DNA from 2 places in the Congzhengia minquanensis genome. Region 2 is predicted to be linked to the other one. Evidence: riboswitches for the same ligand, from Rfam matches in the RefSeq annotation. Region 2 holds a riboswitch; the other holds the start of a gene.
The links. A riboswitch is a leader RNA that binds a small molecule or an ion and turns the genes downstream of it on or off. The one in region 2 is predicted to bind ZMP and ZTP.
Positions count from the first base shown of each region.

Region 1 (4,684 bases), on a different contig from region 2:
AGACGGCAACGAAGTGACGTTTATGGACATTTTACCCTCTGACGACGAAGAAATTGCAGACCGTGTCGGCACCGATCTTGACATTAGAAAGCTGTGCGCTTACATGGATAAATGCCTTACGCCCCGGGAACAGGAAATTATTATTAAGCGGTATGGACTAGGGGAACGGGCATATACCCAGCAGGAGATTGCGAGAAAGATGAAAATATCCAGGTCTTATGTGTCCAGAATTGAAAAAAAGGCGCTGGGCGCTTTGGCAAAATGTTTTGACGAATGTAAATGAAAGGAAGTTGATTACAAATGATAGGAATGAGAGCACACGATTTAGAATATGGCGACATTGAGGTGTTGTCGGAGAAGCTTGCGCAGTTTGACAAGCACACCATTCAGCTTGCGCTGTTTAAATCGATTACGAATTTAGGCTTAAAAGACGGGGCGTTCTCGCCGGGCTTAGCACGAAAAATTAAGCAGGCGCTGGATAAAAATAACATCAGCATATCCGTTTTGGGGTGTTACATTAATCCGGTTTGCCCGGACAAACAAGAGCGGCAGGTTCAGGTAAACCGGTTTAAAGAGCACATAAAATATGCAAAGTTTTTGGGTGCAGACATGATAGGAACGGAAACCGGCTCTGTAAATTTAGACGGAAGCTTTCACGAAAAAAACCGTTCGGAGGAGAACTATCAGGATTTTCTGTCTGTTATGCGGGAACTGGCAGAATATGCCCGGGATTTGGGCGTGTGTATTGGAATTGAGGCGGTGAGCATCTTTACCATTCATTCGCCGCAAACCATGGAGCGCATGTTAGACGACCTTAATATGCCCAATATCTTTGTCATTTTTGACCCGGTAAATTATTTAGATGATTCCAATTACAAAAATCAGCGGGAAATTTTTCAAACGGCTTTTGACCTCTATGGCGACCGCATTGCGGTGGTGCATTTAAAGGATTTTACGGTGGAAAACGGCGCTTTAAAATATGCCCTGCCTACAGAAGGCGAGCTGGACTATGCATTTTTAGCAAAATTATTAAATGATAAAAAGCCGTACATTCCGTTGCTGTTAGAGGAAGTGAAGGAAAAGGATTTAAACCGGATTACAGAGAGGATAAAGGAAGTTTTCGGAAGATAGATTATTTAAAATTACTATAAAAAGACGGTATCGAATAAAGCCAATTGTCATACTCTCTGATTTTTTTAATTCGCCTTGACACAGGCCTTTCTGAGTGTTAAAATGATAATGTTAGATTTTGTTTTATTTATGAATAATTCGTTTATTTATGTATAAAAAAGGAGCGGTTTTTTGCAACTGACGGAGCGTGGACTACCACAGGGGAGCAAAAAACAATATTTTTTGTCGACCGTCTGGGCAGTCCTATCCGAAACAGATAGGACCGCCCTGTTTACTTTTAAAAGCAAAATTGCAAGGAGGCAGTTGGTTATGAAAAAAGTTGCAGTGATTATGGGCAGCGACAGCGATTTGCCCGTGGTGTCTAAGGCGATAGACACGTTAAAAAATTTTGGCGTACCCTTTGAAGTGCATGTGTTTTCTGCACACAGAACCCCGGTAGAGGCAAGAGATTTTTCCCTTTCTGCAAGAGAGAAAGGTTTTGGTGCAATCATTGCCGCAGCAGGAAAGGCGGCGCACCTGGCAGGCGCAATTGCTGCAAATACGACGCTTCCGGTTATTGGAATTCCGGTAAAATCTTCAACTTTAGACGGACTTGACGCCCTGCTTTCCACCGTCCAGATGCCCGGCGGAATTCCGGTTGCCACCGTTGCCATTGACGGCGCACAGAACGCGGCGCTTTTGGCCGTTCAAATTTTAAGCGTTGAAGACAAAGCCCTTGCGGACAAGCTTTTAAAAAGCCGTGAGGAAAATGCAAAAAAGGTTTTAGAGAAAAATGCGGCCATCGAAAAAGAATATCAAAACTAACGGAGGAAGATAGACATGGAAAAAACAGTTCAGATGTATGAAGGAAAGGCAAAAAAAGTATTTGCAACAGATGACAAACGGTTCTGCATCGTATCTTACAAAGACGACGCCACCGCTTTTAACGGCCAGAAAAAAGGCACAATTATGGGAAAGGGCGCCATTAACAACCGCGTAACAAACCATTTGATGAAGCTTTTGGAGAAAAACGGAATTCCCACTCATTTTGTGGAGGAATTGTCTGACCGCGAAACCGTGGTGAAAAAGGTTTCTATTGTTCCGCTGGAGGTTATTGTAAGAAACATTGCAGCAGGTTCGCTGGCGAAGCGTTTAGGGCTTGAAGAAGGCACAAAAATGAAACGCACGGTTTTAGAATATTGTTATAAAGACGATGAGCTGGGCGACCCCATGGTGAACGAATATCACATTTTAGCAATGGAATATGCCACAAAAGAAGAACTGGACTTAATTGCGCAGTATTCATTAAAAGTGAACCAGGTTTTAACCGACTATTTAAAAGACGCAAACATTGAACTGATTGACTTTAAACTGGAATTTGGCAAAACAGAAGACGGCACAATCGTGCTGGCTGACGAAATTTCGCCTGATACCTGCCGGTTCTGGGATTCTGTCAGCGGGGAGAAGCTGGACAAGGACCGTTTCAGAAGAGATTTAGGCGGCGTGGAAGACGCTTACAACGAAATTTTAAAACGCCTTTTGGGTGAGTAATCAGCAAATATTTTTTTAAGGAGATTTTGTATGGGAAAGCTTCATGAAGAATGCGGAGTATTTGGAATTTTTGCACCGGACAGGCAAGACGTTGCCTCCACCTGTTACTACGGGCTGTTTGCCCTGCAGCACAGGGGGCAGGAAAGCTGCGGCATTGTAGTGAACGACGACGGTCTGTTTCATTCCTATAAGGATTTAGGCCTGGTGAACGACGTGTTTACCAAGCCGGTGATTGAGAAGCTGGGCCTGGGCAACGCGGCCTTGGGCCATGTTCGCTACGGCACCACGGGAACCAACGACAGATTAAACTCCCAGCCCATTGTGGTGAACCATGTGAAGGGCAGAATGGCGCTGGCACACAACGGAAACTTAGTGAATTCTTATGAGCTCAGGCATGATTTAGAGCTGGAGGGTTCCATTTTTCACACCACCAGCGACACCGAAGTGATTTCTTATATTGTCACAAAAGAACGTCTCACTGCACCGTCGATTGAAGAAGCGGTGAACCGTGCAATGTGCAAAATTAAGGGTGCATACTCTTTGGTTGTGATGTCGCCTTCTAAAATGATTGCGGCCCGGGACGAATTTGGCTTTCATCCGCTTTGCTACGGCAAAACTGAGGACGGAAGCTTTGTTGTTGCTTCGGAAACCTGCGCGCTGGATTCTGTGGGCGCGGAACTGATTCGCGACATTGAGCCCGGTGAAATTGTTGTTTTTTCGAAAGACGGCGTGAAAAGCTTAAAAGACCACTGCGGGAAAAGCCCCAAGCGGTCCTGCATTTTTGAATATATTTACTTTGCACGGCCAGACTCTGTTATCGACGGCGTGAGCGTGCATGGCGCGCGGCTTAAGGCCGGCCACTGCTTGGCGCTTTCACACCCTGCGGACGCAGACATTGTAATTGGCGTGCCGGATTCGGGCATTGACGCGGCCATTGGCTATTCGCAACAGTCTGGAATTCCCTATGGCATTGGACTGATTAAAAATAAATATATCGGAAGAACATTTATTGCGCCCGGACAGTCTGCCCGGGAGGATTTGGTGCGGATTAAATTAAACGTGATTTCAAAAAACATTAAGGGAAAACGGGTTGTCTTGGTGGACGACTCCATCGTGCGCGGCACTACCTGTGCAAGAATTATTAAACTGATTCGCGAAGCCGGCGCAACAGAGGTGCATATGCGGGTTTCGGCGCCGCCGTTTTTAAACCCCTGCTTTTATGGAACAGACATTCCCTCCAGGGATTCGCTGATTGCCTGCAATCACACCGTTGAAGAAATTGCAGAAATTATTGGCGTGGACAGTCTGGGATTTTTAGAAACGGAGCATTTACCGCTTTTAATCGGCTCAAAGCTTGGCGAGGGCTATTGCAGCGCATGCTTCGACGCAAACTATCCCACAGAAATGCCCTGTTCTACCTGCAAGGACAAGTTTGAAACTAAAATCAGCGAAAGCAAAAAGAAATAATTTTTAGATAAAGAAAGGACAACGTTTATGAACACAAAAAGTCAGAGTGAAAGCTACAAGGCTGCCGGCGTGGACATCACGGCTGGATACAGAGCGGTTGAGCTCATGAAAAACCATATAGCAAGAACGATGACCGCCGACGCAATGTCTGACATTGGCGGTTTTGGAGGGCTTTTTTCATTGGACCTTTCCGGGATAAAAAATCCCGTTTTGGTCAGCGGCACGGACGGAGTGGGAACCAAACTGAAAATGGCCTTTTTGCAGGACAAGCATAACACCGTAGGAATTGACTGCGTGGCAATGTGTGTAAACGACATTATTTGCTGCGGCGCAAAACCTCTGTTTTTCTTAGATTATATTGCCTGCGGCAAAAATTATCCTGAAAAAATCGCACAGATTGTGGAGGGCGTAGCAGAGGGCTGCGTTCAGTCCGGCTGTGCGTTAATCGGCGGCGAAACTGCCGAAATGCCCGGATTTTATCCGGAAGATGAGTATGATTTGGCAGGATTTTCTGTGGGCGTTGTAGACAAAGAGAAAATTTTAAACAACAAAACCA
Region 1 covers NZ_JACRSU010000001.1:1,020,662-1,025,345, reverse strand. Annotated here, with positions in the region: gene H8698_RS04880 (sigma factor-like helix-turn-helix DNA-binding protein) at 1-283, shown strand, start outside; gene H8698_RS04875 (sugar phosphate isomerase/epimerase family protein) at 301-1,131, shown strand; ZMP/ZTP riboswitch at 1,295-1,377, shown strand; gene purE (5-(carboxyamino)imidazole ribonucleotide mutase) at 1,441-1,935, shown strand; gene purC (phosphoribosylaminoimidazolesuccinocarboxamide synthase) at 1,951-2,661, shown strand; gene purF (amidophosphoribosyltransferase) at 2,692-4,128, shown strand; gene purM (phosphoribosylformylglycinamidine cyclo-ligase) at 4,156-4,684, shown strand, end outside.
Region 1: another riboswitch for ZMP and ZTP. It lies ahead of purE (5-(carboxyamino)imidazole ribonucleotide mutase); the one in region 2 lies ahead of pflB (formate C-acetyltransferase).

Region 2 (4,684 bases):
TGCGCTCACCGGTTCTTGGATTTATCGGGCCTTGATAAATCTTTCGCAGGGCCATGACCTGTTCTTCCGTCAGCGACGCATCGTTTTTTCTTGCAAGGCAAATGATCTCTTCCGCGGCTGCCTCATCTGCACGGGGGTCTGGTATAAACGCGTCTGGCTTCACGCTGCCCTTCTTTTTTTGAAACCAATCTACTGCTGTTTTCGTTAAATTTTGAACCTGCTCTTTCGTAAACATATCGCCGCCGTCGGCTGTGTGCATTGCCTGATAGTTCCAAAGAAAATAGGCATGCAGCAGCGTGCGGTTGTTGGCCGGCACCCCGGCGACAATTCCGTCATAGTCGTTCGGATACCGCTGCGCTAATGATAACGCCTGCTGGCCTCCTGTGGAGCAGCCTACAAAATAAGAAAATTCTGCAGATCTGCCATAAAACCGCTCAAGAAGTTCCTTTGACACGGTCGTCATCAAATGGGTGGCGCGGTGTCCGAAATCCGCCCAGCGTTCCGGCTCACCGATTAAATCGTCAACATTTGGCGAAGTGCCCATGTCGGTGTTTGCCACCGCATAGCCTTCCCGTACCCCGTCTGCCAGCGCTTCATAAGAAATCCGCCCGGCGCTTCCGCCGTTTCCCGTGCCTAAAAATCTGCCGTTCCAGTTTTCTGCCGGCAGCCAAAGCTCAGCCCTGATAAACGATACGGGAGACGGCCGCATGACAAAGCGGACAGCGCACAGCTTTGGCAGCCGCTCAAACGTCCTGCCGTCCGGCAGCACTACCGTGCCTTGATCAGTCTGCACCGCTTCAGTAATTTCGCAGTTTTCAATCTTTATGTTTAAAAGTTCATTTATTTTTAACTTTTCCATCTTCGTCCTCTCTCTTTACTCGATGATGGCGGAACAGCAACGGTCTTATTGCATCAATTCCGCTGCTTTTCTTAAATTTTCCACAGCCATTGAAGGCATTCTTCCCAAACCGTCCGGCCCCATGTTCAAAAGGTAATTCACGCCCAAACTGTTCAGCTTTTTCCGGTTTTCCGCTATGGCCTCAGGCGTTTTCCAGTTTTGGTCGTAATACCGAAATCCCCAGCTGTCGTTCATGGTTCCGGCTGTTTCATACAGGCCGTAGGGCGAAAATTTATAGCCGGCAAGGTCGTTCATGTTCTGGCTTTCCAGAGCCTCTTCCGGCGGCTCCTGAGGAATCTCGTTGTCCCCTAAAGACACATAGTCATAAGCCCCGTTGCCAATGCGGGAATTAATCAGGCAATTCGGCTGATAATGCTTTACCAGGTTGTTTAATTCCAGGCTCTGCGCCGGCGAAATGGTGTGGGGCACGTCGAACCAGATTAAACACAAATCTCCGTAACCCGTTAAAATCTCTTCCACCTGGGGCTTAATTTTCTCTGCAAAGCAACGGTCAAAATTCTTTTTTTCCGCATCTTTAAAATCCCATGAATTGTCCCACGACACGCCTGCGCAAGGCTCGTGGTTGGTGTAGCCGCCTCCGTTTGGCTCATGCCAGTCAAGCTCCTGGGAATAATAAAGGCCGAATTTCAGCCCGTGCTTATAACAGGCCTCCGCCAGCTCCGCCGTAATGTCCCGGCCAAAAGGCGTGGCGTCAACCACGTTGAACTTGTCCGCTTTTGAGTGATACATGGCAAATCCCTCGTGATGCTTCGAAGTCATAACAAAATATTGCATTCCGCAGTCCTTTGCCAGACGAATCCATTCCTCCGCATCAAAATAAATTGGATTGAATACACGTGTCAGTTCGTCATACGCGCGGTTGGGGATCGCGCAGTAGGACTGAATCCACTCCGCATACGTTTTGACCCGTGTTCCGCGGTATTCGCCGCCCAATACAGAATACAGCCCAAAATGAACCATCATTCCAAATTCTGCTTTGCGGAACCATTCTTTATTATCCATTTCACACAACTCCTTCATTTTGTTCTATTCAAAAATGACCTTTTGACAAATTTGTCAAAAGGTCATAATCAATTTGGCGGAGAGGGAGGGATTCGAACCCTCGGAACGCTATTAACGTTCACACGATTTCCAATCGTGCGCCTTAGGCCAGCTCAGCCACCTCTCCATGTGCTTTAATCACACAAAAAATATTATAGCAAATCTTTGTGAAAATGTCAAGAAAAATTTGTTGGCGTGCTTCTGGTTTTTGTATATGTATTTCTAAAAATCTTTTGCCTATCCCTTGACAAAGCACAATATATATGGTATCATAATCTGCGTAATACAAGTTTTTGTGTGACTGACGGATGAGTGGAGTTTACCACGGGGAGCACAAAAGTAAAAAATAGCCGACCGTCTGGGCAGATTCACATTTTGTGAGTCTGTTTTTTGTTTACTTAAAAAAGGAGGAACAAACATGATTCAAGCATGGAGGAATTTTCAATCCGGAAACTGGAAAGACACCATTGACGTGCGTGATTTTATCCAGAAAAACTATTCACCTTATGCAGGCGGAGCAGACTTTTTATCAGGCCCCACAGACAGAACGAAAAAATTAAACGAAAAATTAAATAACTTGCTCGCAAAAGAACGGGAAAAAGGCGGCGTTTTAGATGTAGACACAGAAACCGTGTCGTCTTTAGACACGTTTGCCGCAGGCTATCTTGATAAGGAAAATGAGCTGATTGTAGGTCTTCAGACCGACGCGCCCTTAAAGCGCGCGGTGAATCCGTTCGGTGGAATTCGCATGTCCCGCGAGGCCTGTAAAAGCTATGGCTATGAGCTTTCCGATAAAATTGAAACTGAGTTTCAATATAGAACCACCCACAACGACGGTGTGTTCCGCGTGTACACCGACGAAATGCGCCGTGCAAGAAAAAGCGGCGTTATTACCGGTCTTCCCGACGCCTACGGCCGTGGCAGAATTATCGGCGACTACCGGAGGGTGGCGCTTTACGGCGTTGACCGTTTAATTTCAGAAAAAGAAAAGGATAACAACCTTTTGGCGCAAAAGGATATGACGGAAGACACCATTAAACTGCGGGAGGAAGTTTTCCGCCAGATTGACTTTTTAAAACGTTTAAAAACCATGGCCGCCTCCTATGGGTTTGACATCAGCCGTCCTGCTGAAACTGCAAAAGAGGCCATTCAGTGGCTCTATTTCGGATACTTAGGCGCCATTAAAGAACAAAACGGCGCTGCAATGTCCCTGGGCAGAACAAGCACCTTTTTAGATATTTACATTGAACGGGATTTAAACAACGGCTCTCTAACCGAAGAACAGGCCCAGGAATTGATGGACGATTTTGTTATGAAACTGCGCATGGCAAGGCACTTAAGAACCCCCGCCTATAACGAGCTGTTCGGCGGCGACCCCATGTGGATTACCGAAGGCTTGGGCGGCATGGGGGAAGACGGCAGAACTTTGGTTACCAAAAACAGCTTTCGCATGTTAAACACCCTGTTTAACTTAGGCCCGTCGGCAGAACCGAACCTGACGGTTTTATGGTCAAACAGCCAGCCCGAAGGGTTTTCGAAATTCTGCGCAAAGGTGTCTGTAAAAACCAATTCCATTCAATATGAAAACGACGACGTAATGCGTCCCATTTATGGCGACGACTACGCCATTGCCTGCTGTGTTTCCGCCATGAAAGTCGGCAAGCAGATGCAGTTTTTTGGGGCGCGGTGCAACCTGCCAAAGCTGCTGCTTTTAAGCTTAAACGGAGGAACAGACCCCATGAGCGGCATTTCCTTAGGACCGAAAGAAGACGTTTATCCCGAGGAATTCTTAGACTATGATAAAGTAATGGAGCGGTTCCGCCGCTACCGCGCATGGCTGTGCAGGCTTTATGTCAACACAATGAACGTCATTCACTGCATGCACGACAAATATGCCTACGAAAAAATTCAAATGGCCCTGCACGACACCGATGTGGAACGTTTTATGGCCTTTGGCGTTGCCGGTCTGTCTGTTTTGGCAGACTCGCTGAGCGCCATTCAATATGCAAAGGTGCGCCCGATTCGAAATGAAGACGGCTATATTGTAGACTTTGAAACTACCGGCGATTTTCCCAAGTTTGGAAACGACGACGACCGCGTAGATTTCATTGCAAAACAAATGGTGGAAGAAACCATTTCCGAGCTGCGCAAAACCCCGGCCTACCGCGGGGCAATTCACACCCTATCTGTGCTCACCATCACGTCTAACGTGGTGTATGGCAAAAAAACCGCCGCAACGCCTGACGGCAGAAAAAGCGGCGAACCGTTCGCACCCGGCGCGAACCCTATGCACAACCGGGAAACCAACGGTGCGCTGGCATCGTTAAACTCTGTGGCCAAGCTGCCCTATGAAGCATGCCGCGACGGAATCTCCAACACCTTTTCCATTGTGCCCGACTCGCTGGGCAAAACCGATGAGGAACGCTGCGGCAACCTGGTTTCCATTTTAAAGGGATATTTTGCAAAACGCGCCCACCACATTAACGTAAATGTAATGACAAAGGAACAGCTGATAGAGGCGTATAACGACCCGGCTGCCTATCCGAATATGACGATTCGTGTGTCAGGCTATGCGGTAAACTTTCACAAGCTTTCCCGGGAACAGCAAAAAGAAGTGATCAGCCGCACGTTCCACATGTCGTTGTAACTTACGGAGGCAAGCTATGACCGGAAAAATTCACAGCTTTCAGTCCCTCGGCACGTTAGACGGGCCGGGGGTGCGGT
Region 2 covers NZ_JACRSU010000003.1:164,203-168,886, reverse strand. Annotated here, with positions in the region: gene H8698_RS08585 (tannase/feruloyl esterase family alpha/beta hydrolase) at 1-859, opposite strand, end outside; gene H8698_RS08580 (alpha-L-fucosidase) at 905-1,921, opposite strand; tRNA gene H8698_RS08575 (tRNA-Ser) at 1,996-2,087, opposite strand; ZMP/ZTP riboswitch at 2,248-2,331, shown strand; gene pflB (formate C-acetyltransferase) at 2,379-4,607, shown strand; gene pflA (pyruvate formate-lyase-activating protein) at 4,624-4,684, shown strand, end outside.